2 regions of the Actinoplanes sp. NPDC026619 genome follow, and region 2 is predicted to be linked to the other one. Evidence: predicted binding sites of a transcription regulator. Region 2 holds the regulator's gene; the other holds the start of a gene.
The links. The regulator HrcA, encoded in region 2, represses chaperone genes, less so after heat shock. The targets are predictions, from matches to a motif close to GGTTNGCACNCTCNNNNNGAGNGTGCNAACC.

Region 1: the regulator HrcA is predicted to act here: its motif matches at 12,692-12,722, upstream of groES (co-chaperone GroES).

Annotation. Positions count from the first base shown of each region.
Region 1 covers NZ_JBEZYA010000008.1:51,869-67,378, reverse strand. Annotated here, with positions in the region: gene tsaD (tRNA (adenosine(37)-N6)-threonylcarbamoyltransferase complex transferase subunit TsaD) at 1-373, shown strand, start outside; gene AB0E90_RS19065 (hypothetical protein) at 383-637, shown strand; gene AB0E90_RS19060 (ABC transporter ATP-binding protein) at 698-2,389, shown strand; gene AB0E90_RS19055 (ABC transporter ATP-binding protein) at 2,386-4,152, shown strand; gene AB0E90_RS19050 (NUDIX domain-containing protein) at 4,194-4,739, shown strand; gene AB0E90_RS19045 (ROK family transcriptional regulator) at 4,732-5,910, opposite strand; gene AB0E90_RS19040 (ABC transporter permease) at 5,945-7,198, opposite strand; gene AB0E90_RS19035 (ATP-binding cassette domain-containing protein) at 7,195-8,010, opposite strand; gene AB0E90_RS19030 (substrate-binding domain-containing protein) at 8,141-9,244, opposite strand; gene ybaK (Cys-tRNA(Pro) deacylase) at 9,620-10,102, opposite strand; partial or broken gene AB0E90_RS19020 (SAM-dependent methyltransferase) at 10,112-10,311, opposite strand; partial or broken gene AB0E90_RS19015 (YbaK/EbsC family protein) at 10,292-10,642, opposite strand; gene AB0E90_RS19010 (methyltransferase domain-containing protein) at 11,363-12,538, opposite strand; gene groES (co-chaperone GroES) at 12,846-13,160, shown strand; gene groL (chaperonin GroEL) at 13,231-14,883, shown strand; gene AB0E90_RS18995 (hypothetical protein) at 14,989-15,510, shown strand, end outside.
Region 2 covers NZ_JBEZYA010000037.1:6,280-21,789, forward strand. Annotated here, with positions in the region: gene AB0E90_RS45315 (enoyl-CoA hydratase-related protein) at 1-83, opposite strand, end outside; gene hemW (radical SAM family heme chaperone HemW) at 121-1,323, shown strand; gene AB0E90_RS45325 (DUF4870 domain-containing protein) at 1,375-2,064, opposite strand; gene hrcA (heat-inducible transcriptional repressor HrcA) at 2,218-3,240, shown strand; gene dnaJ (molecular chaperone DnaJ) at 3,275-4,417, shown strand; gene AB0E90_RS45340 (NAD(P)H-dependent oxidoreductase) at 4,573-5,208, opposite strand; gene AB0E90_RS45345 (MarR family transcriptional regulator) at 5,299-5,814, shown strand; gene AB0E90_RS45350 (nitroreductase family deazaflavin-dependent oxidoreductase) at 5,811-6,191, shown strand; gene AB0E90_RS45355 (hypothetical protein) at 6,310-6,621, opposite strand; gene AB0E90_RS45360 (hypothetical protein) at 6,778-7,470, shown strand; gene AB0E90_RS45365 (IclR family transcriptional regulator C-terminal domain-containing protein) at 7,552-8,355, opposite strand; gene AB0E90_RS45370 (amidohydrolase family protein) at 8,377-9,783, opposite strand; gene AB0E90_RS45375 (CoA transferase) at 9,959-11,110, shown strand; gene AB0E90_RS45380 (citryl-CoA lyase) at 11,095-11,874, shown strand; gene AB0E90_RS45385 (extradiol ring-cleavage dioxygenase) at 11,877-12,740, shown strand; gene AB0E90_RS45390 (hypothetical protein) at 12,737-13,099, shown strand; gene AB0E90_RS45395 (zinc-binding dehydrogenase) at 13,096-14,055, shown strand; gene AB0E90_RS45400 (sigma-70 family RNA polymerase sigma factor) at 14,078-14,905, opposite strand; gene AB0E90_RS45405 (carboxymuconolactone decarboxylase family protein) at 14,988-15,446, shown strand; gene AB0E90_RS45410 (hypothetical protein) at 15,480-15,510, shown strand, end outside.

The sequences.
Region 1 (15,510 bases), on a different contig from region 2:
GGCCCGGTGGGTGGAGGCGCGCGAGCGGGACGGTGAGCCGGTGCCGGTCGCCGACGTGTCGGCCAGCTTCCAGGAGGCGGTCTGCGACGTGCTCACCGCGAAAGCGATCGACGCCTGCCGCACCAACGGCGTGGAGACCCTGGTGATCGGCGGCGGCGTCGCCGCCAACTCGCGGCTGCGGATTCTGGCCGAGCAAAGAGCGGCAAAACACGGCATTCGCGTACGCGTTCCGCGCCCCGCACTGTGCACGGACAACGGGGCGATGGTCGCGGCGCTCGGCTCCAGATTGGTCGCGGCCGGTGTGGCGCCGAGTCGTCTCGATCTGCCTGCCGATTCGGCAATGTCATTGACCACGGTCAGCGTGACGGGGTAGGCAGTGCACATGATCGCACGGATGTGGGAGGTTCGGGCCCTCGCCAGCGGCTTCGACGAGCTCCTGACCTGGGTCTGCGACGTGGCTGTGCCGCGGCTGGAGGTGCTGCCGCAACACGTTGCGAGCGATGTGTACTCGTCCACCGACAACCGCATCGTCGTGATCACCAAGTGGCGCAACAGCCCGGAAGCCATGCCGGCGCCGCCCGCCAAGCTGGTCGCCCGCGCCCCGCACGTGTGGGACTTCAGCCCGGTCGACCGCTGAGAGAGCCGCTGGGAAACTGCGTCGCGAACTGTCGCACCCGGCCCGTAACGTCGGGCCTCGATGAGACAGCTACCCGTCGCCGATCTCGGCACTCCTGACGGCCGGTCCGCCACCCACTACCTGGGCTGGCTGACCTGGCGGTTCCGGCGCACCGTGTTCCCGGCGATCGGGATGGCGATTCTCTGGATGCTCTGCCAGGCCGTGGTGCCGGCCATCGTCGGCAAGGCGATCGACGCCGCCGTCCGGCACGACCGCGACGGCCTGCTGACCTGGTCGCTGGTGCTGTTCGCGGTCGGCGCCGGGCAGGCCTTCTTCGGGGTCAGCCGGCACCGGTTCGCGCTGGTCAACTTCCTGAGCGCGATGTTCGCGACCGTGCAGACCACCGTGCGGCAGGCCGGCCGGCTCGGTTCGGTGCTGTCGCGCCGGATCGACACCGGTGAGGTGGTCGCGATCGGCACGGCCGACATCCGGGCGGTCGGCGCGGCCATCGACATCACGGCCCGCGGCACCGGCTCGCTGATCGCGGTGGTCACCGTGACGGTCATCCTGCTCACCACCTCGGTGCCGCTCGGGCTCGTGGTGGTGCTCGGGGTTCCGGTCCTGATGGCGGTGGTGGGTCTGCTGATCAAGCCGCTGCACCACCGCCAGCAGCAGACCCGCGAGCAGCAGGGCCGGCTCACCAGCCGGGCCACCGATCTGGTGGGCGGCCTGCGGGTGCTGCGGGGCGTCGGCGGCGAGGCGGTGATCGCCGAGCGTTACCGGGCGCAGTCGCAGGCGCTGCGGGCGGCCGGCGTGCGCACGGCCGGGGTGGAGTCGCTGCTGGAGGCGGCCCAGGTGCTGCTGCCGGGGATCTTCCTGGTGCTGGTCACCTGGCTGGGCGCGCGGTTCGCGCTGCGCGGGCACATCACGGTGGGGCAGCTGGTCTCCTTCTACGCCTACGCCGCTTTCCTGGTCGCGCCGCTGCGCCAGTTGACCGAGGCGCTCGACAAGCTCACCCGCGGGCACGTGGCCAGCCGGCGGGTGGTGGGGCTGATGGGGGCGACGACCGATCTGCCCGACCCGGCCACGCCCCGGCCTGCCGAGCGGCTGACCGGCGAGCTGGCCGACCCGGAGTCGGGCGTGGTCGTCCGGCCCGGCCAGATGACCGCGATCGTGGCGGCGCTCCCGGCCGACGCCGCGCTGATCGCCGACCGGCTGGGGCGTTACACCGAGGGCGGTGTCGTTGATGATCAGCCGCTCGACGAGTTCGCGCTGTCGGTGGTGCGCGACCGGATCCTGGTGGCGGACAACGACGCGCGGCTGTTCACCGGGCCGCTGCGTGCCGATCTCGATCCGCACGACACCGGGCGTCTTCCCGCGGCCCTGCACGCCGCGGCGGCCACCGACATCGTCGAGGCGCTGCCGGAGGGGCTCGACAGCGAGGTGGCCGAGCGGGGCCGCACCTTCTCCGGCGGCCAGCAGCAGCGGCTGCGTCTCGCCCGTGCGCTGGTCGCCGACCCGGAGACGCTGATCCTGGTCGAGCCGACCAGCGCGGTCGACGCGCACACCGAGGCGCGCATCGCCGGCCGGCTGATCGCCGCGCGGGCCGGCCGCACCACGGTGATCTGCACATCCAGCCCGCTCGTGCTCGACCGCACCGACCGGGTCTGTTATGTCGAGGAGGGTCGTTTGGTCGCCGAGGGCAGCCATCACGAACTGCTCACCGCCGAGCCGCGATATGCCTGGACAGTGCTGCGGGAGGATGCGTCATGACCGCGTTGCTGCCCGTCGCCGACATCGGCCAGGTGCGGAGATACGCCCGTGACCTGTTCCGGCGCAACCCGCGGGCGCTCGTCGTCATGGTCGGGTTGCACGTGCTCGCGGCGGTCGCCGGGCTGGTCGGGCCGCGCCTGCTCGGCGAGCTCGTCGAGTCCATCCAGCACGGTGGGGCGGTCCGGACGATCGACCGGCTCGCGGCGCTGATCGCCGGGTTCGTGGTGATCCAGGCGGTCCTGACGCGCTTCGCGCATCTCGCCTCCGCCCGGCTGGGCGAGCGCGTGCTGGCCGACCTGCGGGAGGAGTTCATCGAGCGGGTGCTGGCCCTGCCGCTGTCCACGGTGGAGCGGGCCGGGAGCGGTGACCTGCTGACCCGCACGACGCGGGACGTGGACGCGCTGTCGAGGTGCGTCCGGCTCGCCGTGCCGGAGACGATGATCGCAGTGATCCTGGGCGCGCTCGTGGTGGCCGCGATGGTCGCGGTCTCCCCGCCGCTCGCGTTGCCGCTGCTGGTGGCCGTGCCGATCCTGGTCGTCGGCACCAGGTGGTATCTGAAACGTGCGCCCGCGGCCTACCTGAAACAGAACGCCACCTATTCCGCGGTCACCGACGGCCTGGCCGAGACGGTGGAGGGCGCCCGGACGGTCGACGCCCTGCACCGGGAGCGGCAGCGCATCGAGCGCACCGATACCGACCTGCACCGCACCTGGCTGGCCGAGAGATACACGCTGTTCCTGCGGACGGTGTGGTTCCCGATCGTCGAGGTCGGTTACGTGCTGCCGGTGGTGGCGACGCTGCTGGTCGGCGGCCTGTTCTATCTGCACGGCACGGTCACGCTCGGCCAGCTCACCGCGGCGGTGGTCTACGCGCAGATGCTGATCGACCCGGTCGACCGGCTGCTCAGCTGGCTCGACGAGTTGCAGGTGGGCGCTGCGTCGCTGGCCCGCCTGCTCGGAGTGGCCGAGGGTGGCCCGGAGATCAAGGTGGGGCCGGAGCCGGTCGGCACCGGGATCGAGGTGCGCGGGGTGCGTTTCGCCTACGTGGCCGGGCGCGAGGTGCTGCACGGCATCGACCTCACGCTGACGCCGGGGGAGCGGCTCGCCATCGTCGGGCCCTCCGGGGCCGGCAAGTCGACGCTCGGCCGGCTGCTGGCCGGGGTGCACCAGGCCACCGCCGGCACGATCACGGTCGGCGGGGCGCCGCTCGGCGACCTGCCGCTCGACCGGCTGCGCTCCGAGGTGGCGCTGGTCAGTCAGGAACACCACGTGTTCATCGGCTCGGTGTGGGACAACGTCGCCATGGTCCGGCCCGGCGCCGGCGAGCCGGCCGTGCGGGAGGCGCTGGCCGCGGTGAACGCGCTGGACTGGGCGCTGGCGCTGCCCGGCGGGCTGGCCACCGAGGTCGGTGCGGGCGGGCACCCGCTGTCGGCGGCGCAGGCGCAGCAGATCGCACTGGCCCGGCTGGTGCTGGCCGATCCGCACACGCTGGTGCTGGACGAGGCGACGTCGCTGCTCGACCCGCGCGCGGCCCGCGATCTGGAGCGGTCGCTGGCCGCGGTGCTGCATGGCCGCACGGTGGTGGCGATCGCTCACCGCCTGTTCTCGGCGCACGACGCGGACCGGGTTGCGGTGGTCGAGGACGGGCGGATCACCGAGCTGGGCTCGCACGACGAACTGGTCGCGGCCGATGGGTCATACGCCGCGCTGTGGCGGTCGTGGCACGGTGAGCGGGCGCATAGCGAGGCGATCATGGAGCGGTGAGCGGGGTGATCATGGAGCGTGAAACGGGGTACCGTGCGCGGATGGAGCAGCGAGGTCCCTGGACGCGGTACAGCACCGAGGAAGTCTGGGGTGGCCCGTTCTTCCGGGTGCGCAACGACCGGGTCGCCACGCCCGGCGGAGCCGACATCGACTACGCCTGGGTGGACGCCCCCGACCTGGTCCGGGTGGCCGCGCTGACCAGCGACGGCGAGATCTACGTGGTGCAGCAGCACCACTACCTGCCGGACCGGCCCGGCATGTGGCAGCTCCCCGGCGGCGGAGTCGGCCGGGACGAGGCGCCGGAAGCGGCGGCGGCGCGTGAGCTCCGTGAGGAGGTCGGCGCGACCGGCACGCTGGAGCGGGTCGGCGAGGTCTGGCCGATGCCGGGTCTGACCGGGTCGCGCACCCACCTGTTCATCGCCCGCGATCTGCGTGTGGACGGCGTGACGGAGTTGGACGAGTCCGAGGCCGACCTGGTCGCGTTCGCGGTTCCGCTGTCCCGGGCGATTGCCGCCGCGCTGGACGGCACCATCGGCTGTGCGCCGTCGGCACAGTTGGTGCTGTCGGTGGCCGTGACGGTCAGGTAAGCAGCAGCGGGTCTTCGAGGAGGTGTTCGAAGGCCAGCTCGGCCGCGCCGATCAGGGCCGCGTCGTAACCCAGCTCCGGGGTGCGCAGGCGGATGTGTTCGCGGCACGCGGGGAGGGCGATCGCGTTCAGTCGGCTGCGGATCTGGGCCGCCGCCACCAGGTAGACGTCGCGCAGGGTGCCGCCGAAGATGACCGCTTCGGGGTTGAAGATGTTGACCAGGTTGCCGACGCCGAAGCCGATCCACTCGCCGACCTGGCGCACCGCGAACTGGGCCTGGCTGTCGCCGCGCATGGCCGCGTCGACCACACCGAGCACCGCCTCGCGCCCGGTGTCGTCGGTCCGACCGGCGTGCTTGAGCAGGGCGTACTCGCCGATCTCGGTTTCCCAGCAGCCACGCGAGCCGCAGCTGCACTCGCGGCCGTAGGGGTTGACGACCATATGGCCGACCTCGCCGCCGTACCCGCCGTGGCCGGAGACCCGGCGGCCGTCAGCGATGATGCCGGCCCCGACCCCGACGTCGCCGTACAGGTAGATGACGTTGTCGCAGCCCTTGGCGGCGCCGCGGGCGTGCTCGACCAGCGCCGAGACGTCCGCATGATTGCCCACCGTCAGCTGGCCGTCGCCCAGCTCGGCGCGCAGTGCCGCGCCCACCGGCTCCTCGGTCCACCCGATCGTCGGCGCCAGCCGCACCATGCCGTCGTCGCGCCGCACCATGCCGGCCACCGCCACCCCGGTGCCGACGTAGCGGGCGCCGGGGGGCAGCTCCTGGCGCATCTCGCGAACGAACTCGGAGAGCGGCTCCACCGCGTCGAGCACCTGCATGCCGCGCGGCCGGTCGGTCTCCCGCCGGTCCAGGATGCGCCCGCCGAGGCCGACCCGGGCCGCGCGCAGCCGGTCCACCTCGATGCTCAACGCGTACGCGTAGACCGTGGACGACTCGGGCCGGACGACCAGCGAAGGTCGTCCGGCCCGGCCGGTCTCACGTGGTGCCGCCTCGCTGACCAGCCCTGCGGTGGTCAGCTCGGCGGTGAGGGCCCCAATGGTGCTCCGGTTGAGGCCGAGCCGGGTCGTGAGTTCCGCCCGGGAGGTCGCGCCGTGTACGTGCACGTACCGCAGCAGGGTCCCTAGGTTGTGCCGGCGAACCTCTTCCTGGCTGGGGCCGGCCCGCATCATCAGCGTGCCGCCCCCGTTCCCAGGATCCTTCTCATCGGTTTCCGGTTGATGCGGCTCTGCGCCGCGCCAGTGCGTCGACGCTCGCGGCGACCAGCAGAATCAGACCGGTGACCATGTACTTCGTGCCGGCCGAGTACCCCATCAGGCCCATGCCGTTGTCGATGACCGTGATCACGGCGCCACCGACGACGGCGTTGATGGCCTTGCCCTTACCGCCGAAGAGGCTGGTGCCGCCGATGACGGCCGCGCCGACCGAGTAAAGCAGGATGTTGCTGCCACCGGTGTTCGGGTCGACCGAGTTGGCCCGGCTGACGGCGAGGATGCCGCCGATGGAGGCCATGAACGAGCCGATTACGAAGACCGAGATGCGGATCCGGTCGACCGGGATACCGGCCCGGCGGGCGGCCTCGGTGTTGCCACCGACCGCGTACAGGTGCCGGCCGTAGGTGGTCTTGCCGAGTACGAAGGTCCAGATGACCAGGAACACCGCGATGATCGGGGCGACGATCGGCACGCCCTTCACCGAGTTGATCACCGGGTTGATGCTGCGCTCCTGGGTCAGGATCGCGGTCGCCACCAGCACGATGATCGCGAGGGCGCCGATCCGCATCGCGACGATGCCGATCGGGTCGGTGACCAGTTTGCGGGCCAGGCGGGTGCGTACGTTGTTGAGCTGCACCACGGCGAACAGGACCACCGCGACGATGGCGAAGACCCAGCTCAGCCCGACCGACAGGTTGCTGTTGGCCAGCTTCAGCACGAACGTGTCGGTGATCGAGATGTTCTTGCCGCCGCCGAGCAGCTTCAGCAGGATGCCCTGGAAGGCGAGGAACGCGGCCAGGGTGACGACGAAGGACGGGATGCCGAATTTCGCCACCATGAAGCCGAGCACGAAGCCGATCACGATGCCGGTGAGCATCGCCGCCGGGATCGCGGTGTACCAGTCCCAGCCGTGGTTGGTCAGCAGGATCGCCATGATCGCGCCACAGACGCCGGAGGCGAAACCGGCGGACAGGTCGATCTCACCCAGCAGCAGGACGAAGACGAGGCCCATCGCGATGAAGATGTACTGAGCGCCCTGCGAGAACAGGTTCGCGAAGTTCAGCGAGCCGAAGAACGTGTCGCGGGCGATGCCGAAGATCAGGCACAGGATGACCAGGCCGAGGACGGCCGGGAGACTGCCGAGGTCACCACCGCGTACGCGGCCCCAGTAGTCGTTGATGTGGCTACCGACAGTCGGCTTGACAACCTTGATGTCGCCGGCCGTGGTCGTAGTGGTGGTCACTTGTCGCCTCCCGGCGTGATGTCGACGATGTCGCCGCTGAAGTCGGAGGGCTTCTCGGGAGGCAGGCCGATGTTGCCGCTACGGCCGGCGGTGATCAGCTCCACGATCTGGGAGTGGGTCACATCGGTGGTCTTGACCTGGGCGGCCATCCGGCCGAGGTAGAGCGCCGCGATCCGGTCCGACACCGCGAACACGTCGTTCATGTTGTGCGAGATCAGCACGACGCCGAGGCCGTTGTCCGCGAGGCGGCGCACCAGCTCCAGAACCTGGGCGGTCTGCGCGACACCGAGGGCGGCGGTCGGCTCGTCGAGGATCACGACCTTCGAGTTCCACAGCACTGCCTTGGCGATCGCGACGGTCTGCCGCTGACCACCGGAGAGGCTGGCCACGAGCTGGCGGAGCGACTTCACGGTGCGGACGGACAGGCTGGCGAGGGTGTCGCCGGCCATCTGCTCCATGGTCGGCTCGTCGAGCACGATGCCGCGCTTCTTCTCCCGGCCGAGGAACATGTTCTGGACGATGTCCAGGTTGTCGCAGAGCGCGAGGTCCTGATAGACGACCTCGATGCCGAGGGCGGAGGCGTCGCGGGGACTGTGGATCGCCACCGGGTTGCCAGCGAAACTGACCGTGCCCGAGTCGATGGTGTAGATGCCGCTGACGCATTTGACCAGCGTCGACTTGCCGGCGCCGTTGTCACCGACGAGCGCGGTGACCTCGCCCGGGTAGACGCTCAGGCCGACGTCGTGCAGGACCTGAACGGGACCGAAGCTCTTGTCGATCCCGCTTAGTTCCAGGAGGGGTGTGGCGGCCACGGTGGTTCTCCTTCGCATAGTGACCGGGGTTCGTCGTCGTGGCTCGGCCACAGGCGAAAAGGGGTGACGCAACTCCGGCGCCGCCCACACCCGGGAGGGAGTGAGCGGCGCCGTTGTCAGCCAGCAGAGGTCAGCTGATGCCCGCGGTCGTGCAAGCCGCGGCGAACTCCGCCGTGCACAGCTCATCCTTGGTGACGTAGCCGTCGGTGACGACGTCCTTGACGTTGTCCTTGGTGATCGACGCCGGGGTCAGCAGCACCGAGGCGACGTCCTTCTTCGACTCCGGGTCGGTCACCTTGCCGGTGGCCGTGGTCGGCTTCTCGCCCTTGGCGATGGCGATGGCCACCTGCGAGGCGGCGTCCGCCTCCTTCTTGATCGCCTTGTAGACCGTCATGCATTGGTCGCCGGCGAGGATGTTCTGCAGACCCTGAACGGTCGCGTCCTGGCCGGTGACCGGGACCTGGCCGTTCAGCTTGTTCTTCTTCAGAACCGCGATGGCCGCGTTGCCGAGGCCGTCGTTGGCCGCGAGGACACCCTTGATGTTCTTGTTGGAGGTCAGCATCTGCTCGAAGATCGTGCCTGCCTGGGTGTTGTCCCAGTCCGGCACGTCCTGGTTCGGGCCCTTGACGAAGGTGCCGTCGGCATACTTGGGGTCGAGCACCGAGTTGTAGCCCTGCGCGAACAGGGTGGCGTTGTTGTCGGTCGGCGAGCCGTTGAGCTCGGCGACGACCGGCTTGACGGCCTTGTTGGCGGTGAGGCAATCGACCAGGCCCTGGCCCTGCAGCTCGCCGACCTTCACGTTGTCGAACGACACGTAGTAGTCGGCGCCACCGTTGAGGGTCAGCCGGTCGTAGTCGATCGTCGCGATACCGGCGGCCTTGGCCTTGTCCAGCACGGCCTTACCGGTGCCGGAGTCCAGGTTGACGATCATGAGGACCTTGACGCCACTCGAGATCATGCCGTCGGCGATGGTCTGGAACTGCGTCTTGTCACCCTGCGCGTTCTGGATGTCGGCCGTGATCCCGGCCGCGTCGAACGCGTCCTTGAGGTACTTGACGTCGGCCGTGGCCCACCGGGCGGAGCTCTTGGTGTCCGGGAGGATCACGCCGACCTTGCCGGTCGACGAGCTGGTGGTGCCGCTTCCGGAGCTGTCACTCTTGCTGTCACCGCAGGCAGCGATGCTGCCGGTGGCCAGCAGGCCGACCGCGGCGAGGGCGAACAATCCCTTACGCATTCCTTGTGTCCTTTCGGGTGATCCGGCCTTCGATCGGATTCGATGGGTGTGCGCTGCCGGGAGTGTCGCTCCCTGAGACGCCAAATGATCAGGAGCTAGTTTGTTGTGTCCGGCAACGTATTCCCGTTGCGGCTTGGAACACAAGCGGTTGCGCCATGGCGATCTGGTAACCCGGCATAACAATCCGGCAACACGGCGGTGATACAAGGATTTCGGCCCTTCCAGCGGGCGGGGCCGGGCCTGGACGGTAGCTCAGGTGGCTCACAAAATTACGCTAAGTCACATCTGTGCCCGATCTATCCGGTTCTCGGGAGAAAGATCGTCCGGAGCGTAACGTTGTCATAACGGAGGAGCACCAGCCAGACATATCAAGCTTTATGTCCGAATATTAGCGGTAACCGCATCAGTCAGGCGGATCAGGTCGGCCGGCGCGAGCCCCACCTGTAACCCCCGGCGACCAGCCGAGATGAACATCCGGTCAAGAACCGTCGCCGACGAGTCCACCACCGTGAGCAGCCTCTTTCGCTGTCCGAGCGGACTGATCCCGCCCCGTACGTAACCGCTGCTCCGCTCGGCGACGGCCCGGTCGGCCAGGGCGCCCCGCTTCCCGCCGACCGCGATGGCGAGTGCCTTGAGGTCGACCTCGCCGGTCACCGGCACGACCGCGACGACCAGCCGGCCGTCGACGTCGGCGACCAGCGTCTTGAAGACCCGCGCCGCCTCGATCCCCAGCGCCTGCGCCACCATCGCGCCGTAGTTGGACGCATCGGGGGAGGCGTCGTAAGGATGCAGCGTGTGCTCCACCTTCTGATCGGTGAGCACGGCGATCGCCGGGGTCGCGGCGGACTTCTTCGCCATGACCGAAGATTAAGCCCCCAGCGGGCGGCACAGCAGCACCGTAGTCGGGCCGGCGACGCGGGTCAGGGTCAGCGCGAGGCTGCATCAGGCCCGGACAGGCGCAGGTCACGGCGCAACTTGATCAGGTTCCAGTGCGAGCCGCGCTTGCGGATCTCGAGCCGGCCGATGCCGCGCTCACACAGCAGGGCACGTCGGCAGCGTCTTTCGTTGTCCGAGCGGACTTATTCCGCCGCGCACATAACCGCTGCTGCGCTCGGCCGCCCGGTCGGCCAGGGTCGCGCGCTTGCCGCCTGCGGCGTGGGCCCGCGCTTTCATATCGAGCTTGCCGGTGACCGGCACGACCGCCACCGTGAGTGCGCCGTCGACGTCGGCGATCAGGGTTATGAACACCCGCTCTAGCTCGATCCCGAGGACCTGGGCGATCAGCGCACCGTAGTTGGGCGCGTCGGGTGACACCTGGTACGAGGGCAGCGTGTATGACGTCCGTTGCGCGTCCTGGGCCGCAGTCGCCAGAGTGTTGGCAGCATCCTTTTTCGCCATGGCCAGCACGCTAATCTGCTCGGGAGCCCGCCCCCGTCAAACAAAGATCGGCTTCAACATCTGGGCCGGCATGACCCGCAAGCCCGAATGGCTGAACAATTGACCTCAGCCATTCAAAGCCTTGTGGCAGGCGAGCACATCGTGCCGGTCCAGACGATAAGCGATATGACAAGATTCAACTAGGTTGAAACAGTGTTGATCGCGAAGTGGATCCTCGGTTAGAGGACTCCTACGGTTCCACCCTGCAGGTACCTCTTGTCGCTTCCGCATGTCGCTATGGAATATTTTCCAGACGACACCGAGACCGTCGAACCGAAGACGTAGGTGAAGGCACTCCCCTGGGTGGGGTTTGCGCTGCAGTAGGCAATGGCCTGGTAGTAGCCGCTGCCGGCGGTGCAGTGGGCTGTGTAGGACCCGGGAATGGAGTAGTTTGCGGTTCCCTGGCAGTTGCTCGCCGCGGCCATCGCCGGTCCGCCCGTGGAAACAAGAGCTGCTGCCGAAACGAGCCCGACGGCGGCTCCCGTCAAAAGCGGCATTCTAACTGCTTTGCGCATGGATTACCGTGCCTCTCGCTCGTAGTGAATAGCATAAGCTAGGACGTCGAGAGCGTATCAAGGGATATCAATCTTGTCCACGACGGCGGTCGGTCCCAATTGCGCTATATCGATATGCCGGAAGGTGTCCGGTTAAGGGGATTTATGTGCTCTCGCAAAGGTCTGTCTAGCAGTTTGGCTCACATAGTAGGGCGGTGGGGGCGCCGGTCACTCGGGTCAGCACCAGCGACGCGCCGTTCGGTCCGGCAAGCTTGAGGTCGCGGCGCAGTTGGTCCGGCTCCAGCGCCGACCCGCGCTTACGAATCTCCAGCTTGCCGATCCCGCGCTCGCGCAACAGCGCCCGCAGCCGCTTGAGCGAGAACGGCAGCACGTCAGTGACGCTCAGCCTCCTCCCGAACCGGGTTTCGATCCGGGCGTCCGTGTAGACGTACGCGATCGACGGGTCGGCGAGCCGGCCGCCGATCGTCGCGGCGAACTCGGCGACCAGGTGCGCGCGGACCACGGCCGGGTCCGGGTCGTACAGGAAAGCGCCGACCGGGCCGACCGCCGCGACCGTGTCGCCGGGCCCGATCAGCTCGGCGCCGGACGGCAGTAAGGTGGCGCGTCGCGGCGCGGACGCGAGCGGGCCGCACCAGAAGGTCGCCTCGACCAGGTCGCCGCCGACGCTCACCCATTCGCCCTCGGCGCCGGGCGGGAGCAGCGCGTGGTCGATGCCGGGGGCCAGTTTCAGGACGGTGCGCGGGACCCGGGTGGCCAGGTCGCTGACGAAATCCCACGGCGGGGAGAAGGACTTCGGGTCGAAGACGCGACCCCGGCCCGCCTTACGCCGGGCGGGATCGGCGAAGACCGCATCAAAATCCTCCACGCGTACGGTCGTGGCGTCCGCGCAGTCCACCTTGATCATGTCGTCGAGGCCCAGAGCGGCGACGTTGGCGGCGGCGACCGCCGCTGTGGTCGGGTCGCTGTCCACCGCGTACACGAAAATGCCGGCCCGAGCCGCGGCCATCGCGTCGGAGCCCAGGCCGCATCCCAGATCCGCCATGGTCTTGACCCCGGCGGCCGCGAGGCGCGCCGCTCGACGTTCCGCGACGACCGCTCGCGTCGCCTGCTCCAGGCCGGGCCGGGTGAAAAACATCCGTTCGGCCCCGGCGCCGAACTTCGGCACGGCTCGCCGGCGCAGCTCGGCCTGGGTGAGCGCGGCCGCCGCGAGATCCGCGGGGATGCCGCGGGAGCGCACCGCGGAGGCCGCCGCCAGCGGATCTCCATGATCGGTTTCCGTGGCGACAGTCAGGGCATTCACCCCGGCGGGGGTGCGGAGTTGGGCCAGCAGCTCGGGAGTCACGCAGGCATTCTCCCTGGCATGACGACAAATGAGGGTTGTTCAGGACGGTGGCGAACTACTCACAAACACGCGGCGACCTGCAACTCAAGGTAAGTCCTGAACAACCCTCATTGGCACTCTGGTTGACGGAGTGCTAGTTCCGGCATAACCTCGCGTTAGCACTCTCAACATGAGGGTGCCAGCTGTCCGCCCGTCGGGCAGACAGTTAGGCACCAGGCGGACCGGCACCCGCGACGACGGCCCCGCCCGGTGGCATGAGGCATGAGTCCGGCCAGTCAATGGCCGGCAAACCTGTACCCAGGAGGGTATGCCCGTGACTACCGCGACCAAGGTTGCGATCAAGCCCCTCGAGGACCGCATCGTGGTCCAGGCGAATGAGGCTGAGACCACCACTGCGTCGGGCATCGTGATCCCCGACACCGCCAAGGAGAAGCCGCAGGAGGGCACCGTCCTCGCTGTCGGCCCCGGCCGCATCGACGACAAGGGCAACCGCGTCCCGATCGACGTCCAGGTCGGCGACACGGTTCTCTACTCGAAGTACGGCGGCACCGAGGTCAAGTACGCCGGCGAGGAGTACCTGGTGCTCTCCGCCCGCGACGTCCTCGCGGTCATCGAGAAGTGACCTACTGACAGTGCTGACCGCCCTGGCCCACCTTGTGGGCCAGGGCGTCGGTGCGTGAAGGGACCTAAATATGGCGAAGATTCTCAGCTTCTCTGACGACGCCCGGCACCTGCTGGAGCACGGCGTCAACACGCTCGCCGACACGGTCAAGGTCACTCTGGGCCCGCGCGGCCGCAACGTCGTCCTGGACAAGAAGTTCGGCGCGCCCACGATCACCAACGACGGCGTCACCATCGCCAAGGAGATCGAGCTTTCCGACCCGTACCAAAACCTTGGCGCGCAGCTGGTCAAGGAGGTGGCGACGAAGACCAACGACGTCGCCGGCGACGGGACCACCACCGCGACCGTGCTCGCGCAGGCGCTGGTCAAAGAGGGCCTGCGCAACGTGACCGCGGGCGCCAACCCGCTCGGCCTCAAGCGCGGCATGGACATCGCCGCCGAGGCTGTCTCCAAGGCGCTGCTGGCCAAGGCCGTCGGGGTCGACGACCACAAGGCGATCGCCAACGTCGCCACCATCTCGGCTCAGGACGCCACCATCGGCGAGCTGATCGCCGAGGCGATGGACCGGGTCGGCCGCGACGGTGTCATCACCGTCGAGGAGGGCTCGGCGATGCTGACCGAGCTCGAGGTCACCGAGGGTCTGCAGTTCGACAAGGGCTTCGTCTCGCCGAACTTCGTGACCGACGCCGAGTCGCAGGAAGCCGTCCTCGAGGACGCGCTCATCCTGCTGACCACGCAGAAGATCTCCAGCATCGAGGAACTGCTCCCGCTGCTGGAGAAGGTGCTGCAGGCCGGCAAGCCGCTGCTGATCATCGCGGAGGACGTCGACGGTCAGGCGCTGTCCACTCTGGTGGTCAACGCGATCCGCAAGACCCTCAAGGTCGCCGCGGTGAAGGCCCCCGGGTTCGGTGACCGGCGCAAGGCGATGCTGCAGGACTTTGCGATCGCCACCGGCGCCGAGCTGATCGCGCCGGAGCTCGGCTACAAGCTCGACCAGGCCACGCTCGACATGCTGGGCACCGCCCGGCGGGTCGTGGTCGACAAGGAGAACACCACCATCATCGACGGTGGCGGCAAGGCTCCCGAGGTCGCCGACCGGGTCGCGCAGATCCGCAAGGAGATCGAGGCGGCCGACTCCGACTGGGACCGCGAGAAGCTCTCGGAGCGGCTGGCCAAGCTCTCCGGCGGCGTCGCGGTCATCAAGGTCGGCGCGGTCACCGAGGTCGAGATGAAGGAGCGCAAGCACCGCATCGAGGACGCCATCGCGGCGACCAAGGCGGCCGTCGAGGAAGGAACCGTCCCCGGTGGCGGCGCCGCCCTCGCGCATGTCGCCAAGGAACTCGACGGCGGCCTCGGCCTCACCGGCGAGGAAGCGATCGGCGTCTCGATCGTCCGCAAGGCGCTCGTCGAGCCGCTGCGCTGGATCGCGCAGAACGCCGGCCACGACGGTTACGTCGTGGTGGGCAAGGTCGCCGAGCTCGGTTGGGGTCACGGCCTCAACGCCGCCACCGACGAGTACGTCGACCTGGCCGCGGCCGGCATCATCGACCCGGTCAAGGTGACCCGCAACGCGGTCACCAACGCCGTGTCGATCGCCGGTCTGCTGCTGACCACGGAGAGCCTCGTGGTCGACAAGCCGGCCGACTCGGAGCCGGCCGCTGCCGGCGGTGGCCACGGCCACGGCCACGGTGGCCACGGCCACCAGCACGGCCCCGGCTTCTAGATCCACTCAGTCGAAAGGGCGCGCCGATGGCGCGCCCTTTCGCTGTATCTGCCGGTCGGAAAACGGGGCATCGGAAATGATCAAAGTCGGTTACGATCCCGGGCCATGTCCGACACCGTGCTGCTCGATGCGGCGTCCGCCTACCCCGAGGTGAACAACGTTCTGGCGGCCCTGCGCGGGCGCGACTGGAGCGCTGTTCGCGCCGTGCTCGACGCGGCGCCGCCGGTGGGTCGCTCGATCCTGATCCGGGCCGCGGCCGACGAGGCCGGGCTGGAAGAGTTCCTGCGGTACGTGTTGTCGGCCGACCCGGACGACACGGCGGCCGCGGCGATGCTCGGCATGCACCTGATCGACATCGGCTGGAAGATCCGCTCCGGCGCCCGCGCGCAGCATGTCTCCGGCGATCAGTTCGTCGCGTTCCACGACTGGCTGCGCCGGGCCGAGGTGGTGCTGCTGGAGGGCGTGGCCCGCCGGCCGGACGACCCGGCGCTCTGGGTGGCCCGGCTGACCTCGGCGCGCGGCCTCGAACTGGGGCTGGCCGAGACCCGCCGGCGCTACCGCAAGCTCGCCGCGATCGACCCGCACCACCTGCCCGGCCAGAACCAATACCTGCAGCGCCTGTGTCCC
Region 2 (15,510 bases):
GTGGAGAGGGCGTTGCGGTTGGCGGGGCTGTCCAGGGTCAAGGTGGTCACCCCGGCGGCTGTGGCGGAACGGACCAGATCCATGACGGAACCCTATCGGGGGCCCGTGCACACTTGACGGATGGCCGGTGCTCTTCCCGATGGTGATCCCGTTCCGCTCGACGGGTCGCTCCCGCCTGCCGCCGCCGAGGCGGCCGGGAAGGACGGATTCGCGGTCTACGTGCACGTTCCGTTCTGCGCGAGTCGATGCGGGTATTGCGACTTCAACACCTATACCGCCAGTGAACTGGGCGGAGGGGCCAGCCGGGAGGAATACGCCGACACGGTGCTTCGCGAGCTCGAGCTGGCTGCCCGGGTGATAGACCCGGCGAAAGTCGACACCGTCTTCGTGGGCGGCGGCACGCCGACCCTGCTGAGCGCGGACGACCTGGGCCGCATCCTCGAGGGCATCGACCGGACGTGGGGCCTGGCCGCCGGCGCCGAGATCACCACGGAGGCCAACCCCGAGTCGGTGACCCCCGACTACCTGCGCGCACTTCGCCGCAACGGCTTCACCCGGATCAGCCTCGGCATGCAGTCGGCCAGCCCGGCGGTGCTGCGGATCCTCGACCGCCGGCACACGGCCGGGCGGGCGCCGCAAGCGGCCCGGGAGGCGCGCGAAGCCGGGTTCGACCACGTCAACCTGGATCTGATCTACGGCACCCCGGGCGAGACGGCCGACGACTTCGCCGAATCCCTGCGGACGGTGATCGGTGCGGGGGTCGACCACGTCAGCGCGTACGCCCTGATCGTCGAGGACGGCACCCGGATGGCCGCCCGCATGCGCCGCGGCGAGATCCCGTTCCCGTCCGACGACGTGGCCGCCGATCGTTACCTGGCCGCCGAGCAGGCCCTGACCGGGGCGGGTTTCGGCTGGTACGAGGTCTCCAACTGGGCCACCAGCGAGGCGGCTCGCTGCCGGCACAACATGCTCTACTGGACCGGCGCCGACTGGTGGGGCCTCGGGCCGGGAGCGCACAGTCACGTGGGCGGCGTGCGCTGGTGGAACGTCAAGCATCCGACGGCGTACGCGAAAAGGCTTGCCGAAGGCGTCTCGCCGGGCCAGGCCCGGGAGATCCTCACCGGTGACGACCGCCGGGTGGAGGACATCATGCTGCGGGTGCGGCTGCGCGACGGCATCGCGCTGACCCGGGTCGACGCGGCCGGCGCGAAGCAGGCCCTGGCGGACGGCCTGCTCGATCCGGCCGCCTACGCCCGGCGGCTGCTGGTGCTGACCCTGCGGGGCCGGCTGCTGGCTGACGCCGTCATCCGTGACGTGGCGTGACGTACGTGGTGAGGGCGCCGGGCCCCCGGACCCGGCGCGTGCACCAGCTGCTTACTTGATCATCGAGACGGTCATCGGATAGTTGTACGGCTCGTTGTTGCTCGCCTTGACGCCGGCGATGACACCGAAGATCGTGGCCACGAGCCAGGCGACCGGCAGGATGATCCAGCCGATCAGGACGCACACGGTGAACCAGCCGATCACCGTGATGATCGTCCAGAGGAGCTGGAAGTTCAGCGCCTTGACGGCCTCGGCCCGCACCGCCGGTGACTGGTTGCCGCGGGCGAGGAGCGCCACCAGCGGCGCGATCCAGCCCCCGGCGCCGCCACCCAGGAAGGCGCCGGCCGCGCCACCGAAGTGCGCGATCAGGATCCAGTTACGGTCGTCGGGGCCGCCGGCGGGCGCGCCGCCGTACCCGTACGGCTGCTGCGGGTTGTAACCCCCCGGCGGAGGGCCGTAGCCGCCGCCGCTGCCGGGCGGAGGGCCGTATCCCGCGCCGCTGCTCGGCGGGGGACCATAGCCACCGCCGCTGCTCGGCGGGGGGCCGTAGCCGCCGCCGCTGGAGGGCGGCGGGCCGTACCCGCCACTCGGCGGTGGGTTGTATCCGCCTCCGGGAGGCGGTGGCGGAGTCGATCCGGAAGTCGGGTCGTTAGCCGCATATGGGTTGAATGGCGCGGTGGGGTCGTTCGGCCCGCCCGCGGGGGGCTGGCCGTCACCGGGCGGACGCGGTGGTTCTGTCATGGCTGACACCGTAGGACCGCAGCTCAACCGGGTACAGGGCGACATGCACGCAGAGTCGATGAATAGACAGTCCACTCGATCATCGCGCTGCCGACGGTGGCGCAGTAGACTGGCACTCTGTCACCGGGAGTGCCAGGCCGGGAGGAGGTCGGAATGAGTCTGGATGACCGCAAGCTCGAGGTGCTGCGGGCGATCGTCGAGGACTACGTCGAGACCCAGGAGCCGGTCGGCAGCAAAGCCCTGGTCGAGCGTCACCAGCTCGGCGTCTCGCCGGCCACGGTGCGTAACGACATGGCCGTGCTGGAGGAGGAAGGTTACATCCGGCAGCCGCACACCAGTGCCGGCCGGGTGCCGACCGACGCCGGTTACCGCCTCTTCGTCGACCGCCTCTCCAAGGTCAAGGCGCTCAGCCCGGCCGAGCGCCGCGCGATCGAGCGCTTCCTGATCGGCGCCGTCGACCTCGACGACGTGGTGCACCGCACGGTCCGGCTGCTCGCCCAGCTGACCCGCCAGGTCGCGGTGGTGCAATACCCGTCGCTGGCCCGCTCCTCGGTGCGCCACCTGGAGCTGGTGCCGATCTCCACCACCCGGATCATGCTCGTGATGATCGCCGACACCGGCCGGGTGGAGCAGCGCCTGGTCGAGCTGCCCGGCCCGGCCACCGCCGACGACGTGATGGAGCTGCGCCGCAAGGCCAACGAGAAACTCGCCGGGCAGCGGCTCTCGGACACCCCGCCGCTGGTGCAGTCGCTGGTCGACGAGTGCGCGCCCGGCCGCCGCGGCACGATGGCCTGCCTGGCCAGCGTGCTGCTGGAGACTCTCGTCGAGCGCAGCGAGGAACGCCTCATGCTCGCCGGAACGGCGAACTTGACTCGGGGAGGTGTGCTGGACTTCCAGGGCACACTTCGTCCCGTGCTCGAGGCCCTCGAAGAGGAGGTCATCCTGCTCAAGCTCATCGGCGACCTCGAACCCAGCAAGACCCGCGTCCGCATCGGCGACGAGAACGAGTTCGACAACCTGCGCTCGACCTCGGTCGTCAGCACCGGTTACGGCCCGGGTGCAACGATCGTTGGTGGGCTCGGCGTGCTCGGCCCCACCCGCATGGACTACCCCGGCACCATCGCCACGGTCCGAGCGGTGGCACGCTACGTAGGCGACCTGCTGGCACAGAACTGACGGAACCGCGCTGACATTGAGGACTCCAAACCCCGTGGCCAAGGATTACTACGGCATTCTCGGCGTGAGCCGGGAGGCAACCGACGACGAGATCAAGCGCGCCTACCGGAAGCTGGCTCGGCAGTTCCACCCCGACGTCAACCCCGACCCGGACGCGGCCGAGAAGTTCAAGGACATCAACGCGGCGTACGAGGTCCTGTCCGACGACCAGAAGCGGCAGATCGTCGACCTCGGCGGTGACCCGCTCGCGCCCGGTGGAGGCGTCGGCCCCGGTGGTCCCGGCGGACCGGGCGGTCCGTTCGTGGGCTTCCAGGACATCATGGACGCGTTCTTCGGCACCGCCGCCGCTGGTGGCGCCCGTGGCCCGCGCCCACGCACCCGGCCCGGCGGCGACGCGATCCTGCGCCTCGAGCTCGACCTGGTGGAGACCGCGTTCGGCGTCGAGGCGCCGATCACCGTCGACACCGCGGTGCTCTGCACCCAGTGCTCCGGCGCCGGCACCGCGCCCGGCACCCACCTGGCCACCTGCGAGACCTGCGGCGGCCGTGGCGAGGTGCAGAGCGTGCAGCGCACGTTCCTCGGCCAGGTCGTCTCGTCCCGCCCCTGCTCCACCTGCCAGGGCCACGGCACGGTCATCCCGCACCCGTGCCCGACCTGCGCCGGCGACGGCCGGGTCCGCACCCGCCGCTCGCTCACCGTCAAGATCCCGGCGGGCGTCGAGGACGGCATGCGCATCCGCCTGGCCCAGCAGGGCGAGGTCGGCCCGGGCGGCGGCACCGCCGGTGACCTCTACGTCGAGATCAGCGAGCGGCCGCACGACGTCTACTCCCGCAAGGGCGACGACCTGCACTGCCGGGTCACGCTGCCGATGACCGCGGCCGCGCTCGGCACCCGCCTCACGATCAAGACGCTGGACAGCGAAGAGGCGATCGAGGTCAAGGCCGGCACCCAGCCCGCCAGCACGCTGCGCATCCGCGGCAAGGGCGTGCCGCACCTGCGCGGTCAGGGCCGCGGCGATCTCTTCGTGCACCTCGACGTCAAGACGCCGACCAAGCTGACCGCCGACCAGGAGCGCATGCTGCGCGACTTCGCCAAGACCCGCGGCGAGGACATCGCCGAGCTGAGCAAGCAGGGCGGCTTCTTCAGCAGGATGCGCGACGCTTTCAACGGACATTGATTCAAGATGTCGTAGCTCGGTGGGGGGTTGCAGACCGCAGCTCCCGCCGAGGCCGGGCCGGGGCCCAGCTTCGCCGGCCCTGGCCCTTCATTCTGCGTGAGTGGCAAAAGCAAAACGCCGCCGGTGAGTCCCACCGGCGGCGTTCTCTGTTTCGCTCAGCGCGTGGCGATGGTGCGCCCGGCGTGCGCGGCGGCCTCGTGGGCGGCCTTCTTCAGCAGCTCGGCGGTCTCGCGCAGCGAGTCCATCGCCGGGTTGACGCCGGCCAGGGTCAGCTCGCGCTCGATCAGGGTGAGGTCGGCGCCCCAGATGTCGGCGACGACGCGGGTCAGGTACGACGTGTTGTGGTCCCAGCCCTCGCGCGGGGTGCCCGGACCGTAACCGCCGCCGCGGGTGGTCAGCAGGATCGCCGGCTTGCCGTCGAGCAGTCGCTCGCCCGGGTTCGAGCCGCCGGCCATGGCCAGGTCGATCCAGATCTTGGCGTGCTGCGAGATGCCGTAGTTGTAGAGCGGCAGGGCCAGGATGACGGCCTCGGCGTCACGGAGCTCGGCGGCGACCTGCTGGGCGAGCGCCTGGGCGGCGCGCTGCGCGTCGGTGCGCTGCTCTTCGGGCGTGAAGTTGGCGCCGATGGCGGTCTGCCAGGCGTCCGCGGGCAGCGGGTCGGAGCCGAGGTGCCGGCGGACGAACTCGGTGCCCGGCCGGACGGCGGCCCACTCGGCCTCGGCCAGGTCGGCGAGCTCGCTGCTGGCCGAGTTGGGGCCCTGGATGCTGGCGTCGATGCGCAGAACGGTCACGGCACTCCCTAGTACGTTGAATATTCAACTCGATAGTGCCACGGTTGGAGTTGAATGTTCAAGTCGCTCACCTGAGTTACAGTACCGTTTGTGAACAGCACCACTCCCGACGACGTCCCCTGGCTCTCGCCGGACGAGCTCGCCTCGTGGATGTCCCTGACCGCGATGCTCATGACCCTGCCCGGAGCCATCGACGCCCAGCTCAAGCGCGACTCCGGGCTCAACTTCTTCGAGTACTCGATCCTGGTCTCGCTCGAGCGCCCGGAAGATCACAAGGTGCGGATGAGCGTGCTCGCGATGATGGCCGGCGGCTCGTTGTCCCGCCTGTCGCACGCGGTGAGCCGCCTGGAGAAGCAGGGCTGGGTGCGGCGGGTGGCCGGCGACGGCGAGCCGCGCTGCATCTCGGCCGAGCTGACCGAGGAGGGCCTGGCGGTGCTGGTGGCGGCCGCGCCCGGGCACGTGCGTGAGGCCCGCCGGCTGGTCTTCGATCCACTGACCGCGGGCCAGGTGAAGCAGATGCAGCGGATCTGCCGCGAGATCGTCGGCGTCACCGACGCGGCCGCCGCGGCGACCATCGACGAGGTGATCACGCGGAGCGAGGGGTGAAGGCGGCCTGGTTCTGGCTGCTGCGAAACACCCTCAACCGCGTGACCGTGCGCGTGGCCCGCTCCGGCCGGGGCCCGTTCGCCCTGGTGCGGCACGTCGGCCGCCGCTCGGGCCGGCCCTACGAGACGCCGCTGCTGCTGGCCCGCCACGACGGCGATTTCGTGGCCGAGCTGACCTACGGCCCGGCCGTCGACTGGCACCGCAACGTGCTCGCCGCGGGCCGCTGCGAGGTAGTCGCCGGCGGCCGGACCTACGAGATCGACCGCATCTCGGTCCTGCCGCCCGGCGACGGCCTGCGCGCGTTCGGCAACCCCGCGGCCCTGGTCCTGCGCCTACTGCGCCGCCGCGACTTCCGCCTGCTGCACGTCGCCCGGTAAAGCGGACATCAGTCGCGCACGTAGTAGTGCCCGTTGACATCGTCGAACCGCCCACCGGCCCGGCAGCACCGGCGAAAACCCGACCGTAGGCGACCCACCACCCCGGCTGCGACCGGTTTTAGAGGAGCGATTGCGCCCTGTCGACGAGGAGGGGGAGCAGTTCGGCGCGCCAGGTTTCGATGTGGATGTGGCCGCTGGACATGCCGCCGTGGGCGAACTCGGGGCGGTAGACCGACTGCTGCGTCTCGGTGGCGATGTCCACGCCGGCGATGCGGTTGAAGGCGGCGTAGAGCATCGCCTCGGCCTCGCCCAGGCTCGGCGGCAGGTAGGTGTCGCCCAGGTGGTCGCGCATCGCCTGCCACACCCAGGGGTCGCCCCGCAGGCCCCACACGTCGGGCTCGGGGTCGAAGAGGTCGGCCACCAGCTTCATGAGATCAGTCTGGCTCGGGTGGCCGGGGTTCGCACGCCGGCGGATGAAGCAAACCTTAAATAGATTTGCATCGCTTGCCGGAAGCGCGGTGAGGCGGCCTAGCGTCGATTTGTCCTCGACGTCCGAAACTCGTCCGTCCAACCGTCAGGAGAGATCGTGCTCCGTTCCCTCCGCCTCGCCATCGGGGCGTTCGTCGTCGCGTTGACGCTGGCTTTCAGCGCCGGCACCGCCAACGCGGCCGTCTGGTCCTCGACCGATCGCTGGGGCACCTGGACCAGCGGCAGTTACACGCTCTACAACAACGTCTGGGGTTCCGGCTACGGGCCGCAGACGATCTGGGCCAACTCCACCAGCAACTGGGGGGTGTGGGCCAACCACCCGAACACCGGCGGGATCAAGGCGTATCCGAACGCGACCCGCTACATCGGCCGGGCGGTGGGCTCGCTGGGCACCGTGACCAGCAGCTTCAACGTGACCGTGCCGACCAGTGGGGTCGCGTTCACCACGGCCTATGACATCTGGTCGTCGGACAACGCGCACGAGATCATGCTGTGGATGAACTACTACGGCGCGGTCGGGCCGCTGGGCACGCTGCAGACCACCGCGACCGTCGGCGGGCACACCTGGAAGATCTACCGCGGGTCGAACGGGTCGAACAACGTCTACTCGTTCGTGCGGACCAGCAACACCAGCTCGGGCAGTGTCAACGTGGCGGCGATCGCGCAGTGGATCCGGTCGGCCGGCTGGTTCGGCAACGTGACGATCGGCAACGTCCAGTTCGGATACGAGATCACGTCGTCCTCGGGCGGCAAGGACTTCGTCACGAACTCGTTCTCGGTCAGCGGCTGAGCGGTCAGCGGCTGAGCGGTCAGCGGCTGAGCGGTCAGCGGTAAGCGGCTGACGGCGCGGGGTGCGTGGGACCCCCGCGCTTCAGACCGTCACGGCGGGGACGGCTGCGGTCAGCGACCAGTCGTGGCTGATGTCGGCGGCGGCGCGCAGCAGTTTGGGCAGGTGCTCGTCGCGCAGCGTCTCGACCGTGGTCTCGGCCGCGTGGACGGTGACGTTGATGGCCGCGACCACGTTGCCGTCCCCGTCGCGTACGCCGGTGGCAATTGATCTGATGCCCGGCGCGAGGTCCTGGTCGGCCAGAGCCCAGCCCTTCGCCCGGACCTCCCGCAGGGAGGCGTCCAGCTCGGCGGCCGAAGGCTGCCAGCGCGCGGTGATGCCGGAGCGGGAGCGTTCCGCCAGGAGCGCCGCCAGCTCGGCCGGCGGCAAGGCTGCCAGCAGCACCTTTCCCATGCTGGTGGCGGGGGCCGGGAAGCGGGTGCCGATGGTGACCGACAGCGTGACGATCTTCGGTACGGCGACCCGGGCTACGTAGACGATGTCGCTGCCGTCGAGCTGAGCCATCGAGCTGGACTCGTTGGTCTGGGCGACCAGCCTCTCCATGTGTGGGCGGGCCACGTCCCACATGCTCAGCGAGTTGACGTAGGCCATCCCGAGCTCCAGGACCCGCGGGGTCAGCGCGTAGCCCCGCGCGGCCTGGCGGACGTAGCCGAGCGCCTCGAGGGTGATCAGGATCCGGCGGACGGTGGGGCGGGCGAGGCCGGTGTGCCCGGCGATCTCGCTGAGCGTCATGGTGGGCGTGCCGGACCGGAAGGAGCGCAGGACGTCGAGGCCACGGGCGAGGGCCTCGATGAAGTCGGGCCCCGCGCCCCTTCCTGAGTCGGTCATGTGTTCATGCTTTCATTGCGATTACTTCGTGTACTGATAGGGGTTGTGCAAGATCCGCGACTCGGGGATCTCCGGGTTCATGCCGCGCTTCCAGAGGTCCTCGCCCATGGTCTCGCGCAGGTAGTCGACCGTGGTGCCGACCTTCGCGCGGGCGCCGGCCAGATCGCCGCCGACCAGCTTGCCGTCCTGCTTGACGACCTTGCCGCCGATCAGCACGGTGTGCACGTCGCCGCGCTGCGCCTGGTAGACGACGTGGCCGTAGGGGTGTAGCACCGGGAACATGGCGGGCGAGTCGTCGTTCTTGATCAGCACGACGTCGGCCTTGCGGCCGGGGGTGAGCGCGCCGATCTCCGAGTCCATCCCGAGGGCCTTGGCGCCGCCCCGGGTGGCCCAGTCGACGACCTGCTCGGCGCGCAGGTGGTGGTGGGTGACGGTCTCCTTGGCGCCGTGCGCCTCCAGGTGCTCGCGGGACCGGTCGGCGGAGAGCGTGGTGCGCATCGCCGAGAACAGGTCGCCGCTCCACCACACGCTGGTGTCCATCGACAGCGACACCGGGATGTCGTGCTTGCGCAGCGTCCAGGTGGGCGGGTAGCCCTGGCCGGCGCTCTGCTCGCTCTCGGTGGAGACGCTCACCGAGCCGCCGGTGGCGGCGATGCGGTGGTAGGAGTCGCTGCTGAGGGTGGCCGCGTGCACGTAGACGGTGCCGGGGGTCATGAAGCCGTTCTCGTACATCAGCCGGATGCCGTCGTCGTTGGTGGCGCCCCAGACGCCGGCGTGCGTGGTGACCTTGACGCCCAGGTCACGGGCGACCTCGAAGGCGGCCTTCTCCGGGAAGGCGGGGTCGCCGGGCACGTCGAAGGCGAGCTGGAAGCCGGCCAGCTTGCCGCCGTCGATGCGGCGGCGGTAGAAGTCGCGGAACGCATCTGAGGTCGACCACTCCCACGGGCCCTGCTGGATGTTGCCGTAGCCGAGGACGAACCGGCCGGGCACCGCCTCGAGCGCGTCGACCGCGGCGTCGGCGTGGTCGACGGTCTGCAGGCCGTGCGACCAGTCGACGGTGGTGGTGACGCCGGAGTCGATGGCCTCGATCGCGCCGAGCAGGTTGCCGGCGTGCACGTCCTCGGGGCGGAACAGCTTGCCGGACTCGAGGTAGTACCAGACGAAGTACTGCGTGAGGGTCCAGTCGGCGCCGTACCCACGCATGGCGGTCTGCCACATGTGCCGGTGCGTGTCCACCATGCCGGGCATGATGATTCCACCGGTCGCGTCGATCTCGAGGGCGTCGTCGGGCGCGGTCAGATGGTGCCCGACCTCGGCGATCCGGTCGCCGACGACCAGCACGTCGGCGCCTTCGAGGACCGTATGCGAGTCGTCCATGGTCAAAACGAGGCCGTTGCGGAGAACCACCGGCCGGTCGCTGTCGCTCATCGCCCATCCTTTCCGATTTTCGGTCTTTCAGTTTCCGGACCACTGTCCGCTCAGCGGGCAGGGCGAGTGGAGCCAGTGTGCTCCCGGTCACTTGCACCGTCAATAGAATGTTTCGACCAGATCAACCGCCCATTGACAGGCCCCCTGTGATGGCGGAACCTTGCGAGGCGGACATGTGTCCGTAGAACGGGCGGTGATGATGACGCAGGGCCCTCTGCACGGATTGCTGGTGGCGGATTTCTCCCGAATCCTGGCCGGTCCGTACGCGACGATGCTGCTCGCCGACCTCGGCGCGCAGGTGATCAAGGTGGAGGGGCCGGGCGGCGACGACACCCGCACCTGGATGCCACCGGTGCGCGACGGCGTCTCGACCTATTACCTGGGCATCAACCGCAACAAGCGGTCCATCGCCCTGAACCTGAAGGATCCGGACGATCAGGCCGTGGCGCGCTCGCTCGCCGGCCGGGCCGACATCATGATCGAGAACTTCAAGCCGGGCGGTCTGGCCCGCTTCGGGCTCGATTTCCATTCGCTTTCCAAGATCAACCCCCGGCTGGTGTACGCGAGTATCAGCGGCTTCGGCTCGGGCGCAGGGGCGGATCTTCCCGGGTACGACCTGATGGTTCAGGCGATTTCCGGGCTGATGAGCCTCACCGGCGATCCGGACGGGCCGCCCTATCGGGCCGGCATCTCGGTCTTCGACGTGATGGCCGGCATGCACGCCACCATCGGCATCCTGGCCGCGCTGCGGCATCGCGGCGAGACCGGCCGCGGCCAGCACATCGAGGTCAACCTGCTCAGCTCGGCGCTGTCCGGCCTGGTCAACCACTCGAGCGGGTTCGTGGCCGGCGGCACGATCCCGTTCCGGATGGGCAACGCGCACCCCAGCCTCTTCCCGTACGAGCCGCTGCCGTGTGCGGACGGTGAGCTGATCGTGATCGCCGGCAACGACGGCCAGTTCCGCAAGCTGTGCCAGGTGCTCGACCTGCCGGAGCTGCCGGACGACCCGCGTTTCGGGCGTAATCAGGACCGTACGGCGAACCGGGAGGAGCTGCGGCCGATTCTGGTGGAGCGGCTCGGCAAGCGCGGCAAGGACGACTGGTTCCGCGACCTGATGGCGGTCGGTGTGCCGTGCGCGCCGATCAACACGATCGACGGCGGCGTGGCCCTGGCGCAGGAGCTGGGCCTGAACCCGGTGATCGACGCGGGTGGCGTGCCGGCGGTCCGCAACCCGATCACGTTTTCCGAGACCCCGGCGGCGTACGAGTTGCCGCCGCCCGGTCTGGACGAGCACGGCGAGGAGATCCGCGCGTGGCTGAAGAACTGAGATTCCCGACCGGCTTGGGCACCTCCACCCCCGAGACGATCTCGCTGCTCGGCAAGGATCTCGCCGCCGATCTGATGGGCAAGGTGGGCTTCGGCGAGCTGGCGTTCTGGCTGGTCGCCGGGCGCCGGCCGTCGCCTTCGGAGGTGCGGCTGTTCGAGGCCGTGCTGGTCGCCCTGGCCGATCACGGCTTCACCCCGACCGCGATCGCGGCGCGACTGACGTACCTCTCAGCTCCTGATTCGCTGCAGGGAGCTCTCGCCGCCGGTCTTCTCGGCGGCGGCTCCCGGTTCCTCGGGGTGACCGAGGACTGCGGCCGGTTCCTCGCCGAGACCCTGGTCGAGGCGGGCACCGAGCGCGACTACGACGTCATCGCGCTCGAAGCCGTCAAGAAGGCCCGGGAGCAGAAGAAGTTCATCCCCGGCCTCGGCCACCCGGTGCACAAGGAGCAGGACCCGCGCACCCCGGTGCTGATCGCGATCGCCGAGGAGGAGGGCCTGCGCGGCCCGCACCTGCGGCTGTTCGAGGCGATCGGGCGGGTGCATCCGCAGGTGCTCGGCAAGAAGCTGCCGCTCAACGGCGCCGGCGTCTGCGGCGCCGCCCTGGCCGACCTGGGTCTGCCGACCGACCTGCTGCGCGGGTTCGCCCTGCTGGCGCGGGCGGCCGGACTGCTCGGGCAACTGGCCGAGGAACGCCGCCGGCCGATCGCCAACGACATCTATCTCACCGTCGATCGCAACGCCGTCTACGAACCCCGAGAGGACTGACTATGGCCAGCATCGTCGCGGTCATCGCCTCCACCCATCACCCCTTTTACTACCAGGCCAGCACGGCCACCGGCGAGGACCGGCCGCCGTTCGCCGACGAGTGGGTCCGGAAGATCACCGCCTTCCGGGAGACGCTCACCAAGGCGAACCCGGACGTCCTCGTGATGGTCGGCTCCGACCACTTCCACCAGCTGTGGCTGGACAACATGCCGCAGTTCCTGGTGGGCAAGGCGCCGTTCTACGACGCCAACTGGTACAACGAGGAGCGCGAGTTCGGCCTGCCGAAGATGCTGCTCAAGGGCCACGAAGATCTGTCCGCGCACATCCTGCGGGCCGGGCTCGACGCCGGTTTCGACCTGGCGTTCAGCAACGAGCTGCGGATCGACCACAGCGTCACCTGCCCGATCATCACGCTGCGGCCCGAGGCGGACCTGCCGATCGTGCCGATCTACACCAACATCTTCGCGCCGCCGCTGCCGCAGCCGTCCCGGTTCGTGGCCCTCGGTGAGGCGATCCGCCGCATCGTCGAACAGTGGCCGTCGCACCTGCGGGTGGCCGTGATCGGCACCGGCCACCTCTCCCTCGAGCTGGGTGGGCCGCGGCAGTTCGGGCCGCACGGGCCGGACCCGGAGTTCGACCGCCGGGCGGTCGAGTGGATCGCCACCGGTGACCTCGACAACTGCCTGCGTGAGGTGTCCCTGGACAGCCTGCACGCGCCGGGCAACGCGACCCACGGCTTCATGGACTTCATGCTGATGATGGGCGTGGCCGGGGCCGGCGCGAAGGCCGACTACGTGGACACGCTCGACCTGTTCCACACCATGGAGGCGTACTTCACCTGGTACCCGAACGGAGTTCCGGCGTGAGCAAGTATCTGCTGAACAAGTTCCTGTTCACCGTGGACCGCGATCCTTCCCTCGTCGAGCGCTATCGGTCCGAGCCGCACGAGCTGGTCACGTGGTGGGAGGCGAACACGGCCAACGCGCTGCTCAACTGCATCACCGACGAGGCCTCCACCTGGCTGTCCTTCACCGACGAGGAGCGGGCGGCTTTGATCGACCATGATCACTGCAAGCTCTTCGAGCTGGGCGCGCATCCGTTTCTCACGCTGACGCTCTACATCGCGATGTTCGAACGGGACAACACCGAACCCCTCGAATACCAGAAGGCGTACGGCGCGCGGATGGCCCATTTCTCGATGCCGTACCCGGACATCGCGACATGATCCCCGCGGCCGTGCTGCGCGTCTGCGGCCGGCCACCGTCGCTGGAGAAGCGGCGGCCGCCGGTGCCGGGCGCCGGCGAGGTGCTGATCACCGTGGCGGCGGCGCCGATCACCCCGCTGGACCTGCTGTGTGCCTCCGGCACCAGCTATTTCGGGACGCCGGCCACGCCGTACGTGCCGGGTGTTCAGGGGGTCGGCTACCGCGAGGACGGCACGCCGGTGTGGTTCGCGACCTCGGCCGGGATGCGGCCGGGTGACGGCAGCATGACCGCGGTCGTCGCGGTGCCGCACGCCGACGTGGTGCCGCTGCCGCACGGCGTGCCGTTGCCGCTGATCGCGGCGCTCGGCCTCTCCGCGGTGGCCGCGCACTCGGCGCTGACCCGCACCGGCGGGCTCACCCCCGGCGAGACCGTGGTGGTGCTCGGCGCCGGTGGGGTGGTCGGCCAGGCCGCGCTCCAGTTGGCTCGGCTCTGCGGCGCCGGCCGGGTGATCGCCGTGTGCCGCTCGCCGCGCGCCCGCGAGCAGGCGCTCCGGTTCGGCGCCGAGGAAGCCGTCGCGCTGCTGCCGGACGACGATCCGGCGTCGCTCGCCGACCGGCTGCGGGCCGCGGCCGGCCCGGTCGACCTGGTGCTCGACCCGGTGTTCGGGGTGCCGGCCGCGGCCGCGCTGCGCGTGCTGCGGCCCGGCGGCCGGCTGATCAACCTGGGCAGCTCGGCGTCGCCGACCGCGCCGATCGACTCGGCGACGCTGCGCAGCGGTTCGTTGCACGTGCACGGCTACACCAACAACGCGCTGTCGTCGGCGCAGCGGGCCGAGTCGCTCACCGAGGTGGCGTCGTTCGCGGCCGCCGGCCGGCTCACCGTGACGCACGAGGTGGTGCCGTTCGGCTCGGTCGAGGAGGCCTGGTCGCGCCAGGCGGCCGGCGACACCGACGGCCGAATCGTCCTGGTCTTCTGAGCCGGCCCGCCGGGCGGCCGGCTCACAGTGGCTCGACCACCAGCTCGGCCAGCTCCTCCGGGCTGGTGGTGGCGTCCATCGACGTGATCCGGCCGTGGCTGATGCCGATCCGGACGGCCACCCGCAGCCGGCCCTCGACGATCACCGCGAATCCGAGCGCGCCGTCGATCAGCGCCGCTCGAGCGACCTGTGCGCGACCGGAGTAGAACGCCGCCACCGCGTCGGCGCCCCGGGTCTCGACCACCTCGTTGACCCGCATCTCGACGTCCGGGTCGAGCAGGGTCAGCAGCGTGCCCAGCTCGCCGCCGCGCGACGCGGCCAGGAACGCGTCGACCACCGCCCGGTCCGCCGAGGCTTCGGTGTCCGACCCGGCCCGGACCCGGCGGCGCGCCCGGCTGGCCAGTTGGCGGGCCGCGTCGGGGGAGCGGCCGACGATCGGGGCGATCTCCTCGAACGGGACGCCGAACAGGTCGTGCAGCACGAACGCGAGCCGCTCGGCCGGGCTCAGGGTTTCCAGGACGACCAGCAGCGCCAGCCCGACCGAGTCGGCCAGCAGCGCCTCCTGCTCCGGGCCGGCCTCGGCGGCCGGCGGCTCGGTGGCGTACTCGTCCTCGCGCCGCGCCGTGCGCTGCCGCAGCATGTCCAGGCAGACCCGGCCGACCACCGTGGTCAGCCACGCGGCGAGGTTGTCCACTCCGGTGCCCGCCCGGCTGAGCCGCAGCCACGCCTCCTGCACCGCGTCGTCGGCCTCGGCCGGTGAGCCGAGCATCCGGATCGCCACCGCGCGCAGCCGGGGCCGGTTCTCCTCGAAGCGTGCCGCGAGTTGGTCGCTTTGTGTGTTACGCCACATTGGTCACATTCGCCTTCCTGGGTCCGTCGGTTCTGTGACGAACGAGAACGCGCCGATGTGACGGCGCCGGAGGGAGAACATCATGCAGGCTCGGATCGAGAACCCGGCGTACCTGCTGCCGGAGTCCGTGAAGGCGATCAACCTGCTCTACAAGGAGGCCCACTCGGCCGGCGTCGAGCCGGCCACGCTGGAGCTGGTCCACCTGCGGGCCAGCCAGATCAACGGGTGCAGCCCGTGCGTCGATTCGGGCGCCCGCAACGCCCGCAAGAACGGCGAGACCGAGGAGCGGCTGTACGCGGTGGCGGTATGGCGGGAGACGCCGTATTTCACCGAGGCCGAACGGGCCGCTCTCGCGCTCGCCGAGGCGGCCACCCGGCTGGCGGACCGGCCCGACCCGGTGCCGGACGACATCTGGGACGCCGCGGCCGCGCACTTCGACACCAAGCAGCTCGCGGCCATCGTGCTGTGGATCGCGACGACGAACTTCTTCAATCGGATCAACGCCGCGACCAAGCAGCCCGCTCCGCAGAATTGGGGATGAAGTCTGTCGTACGGCGGGGTTAGCATCCCCGGCATGACGGGGACCGACAAGCCGCGCGTCGTGC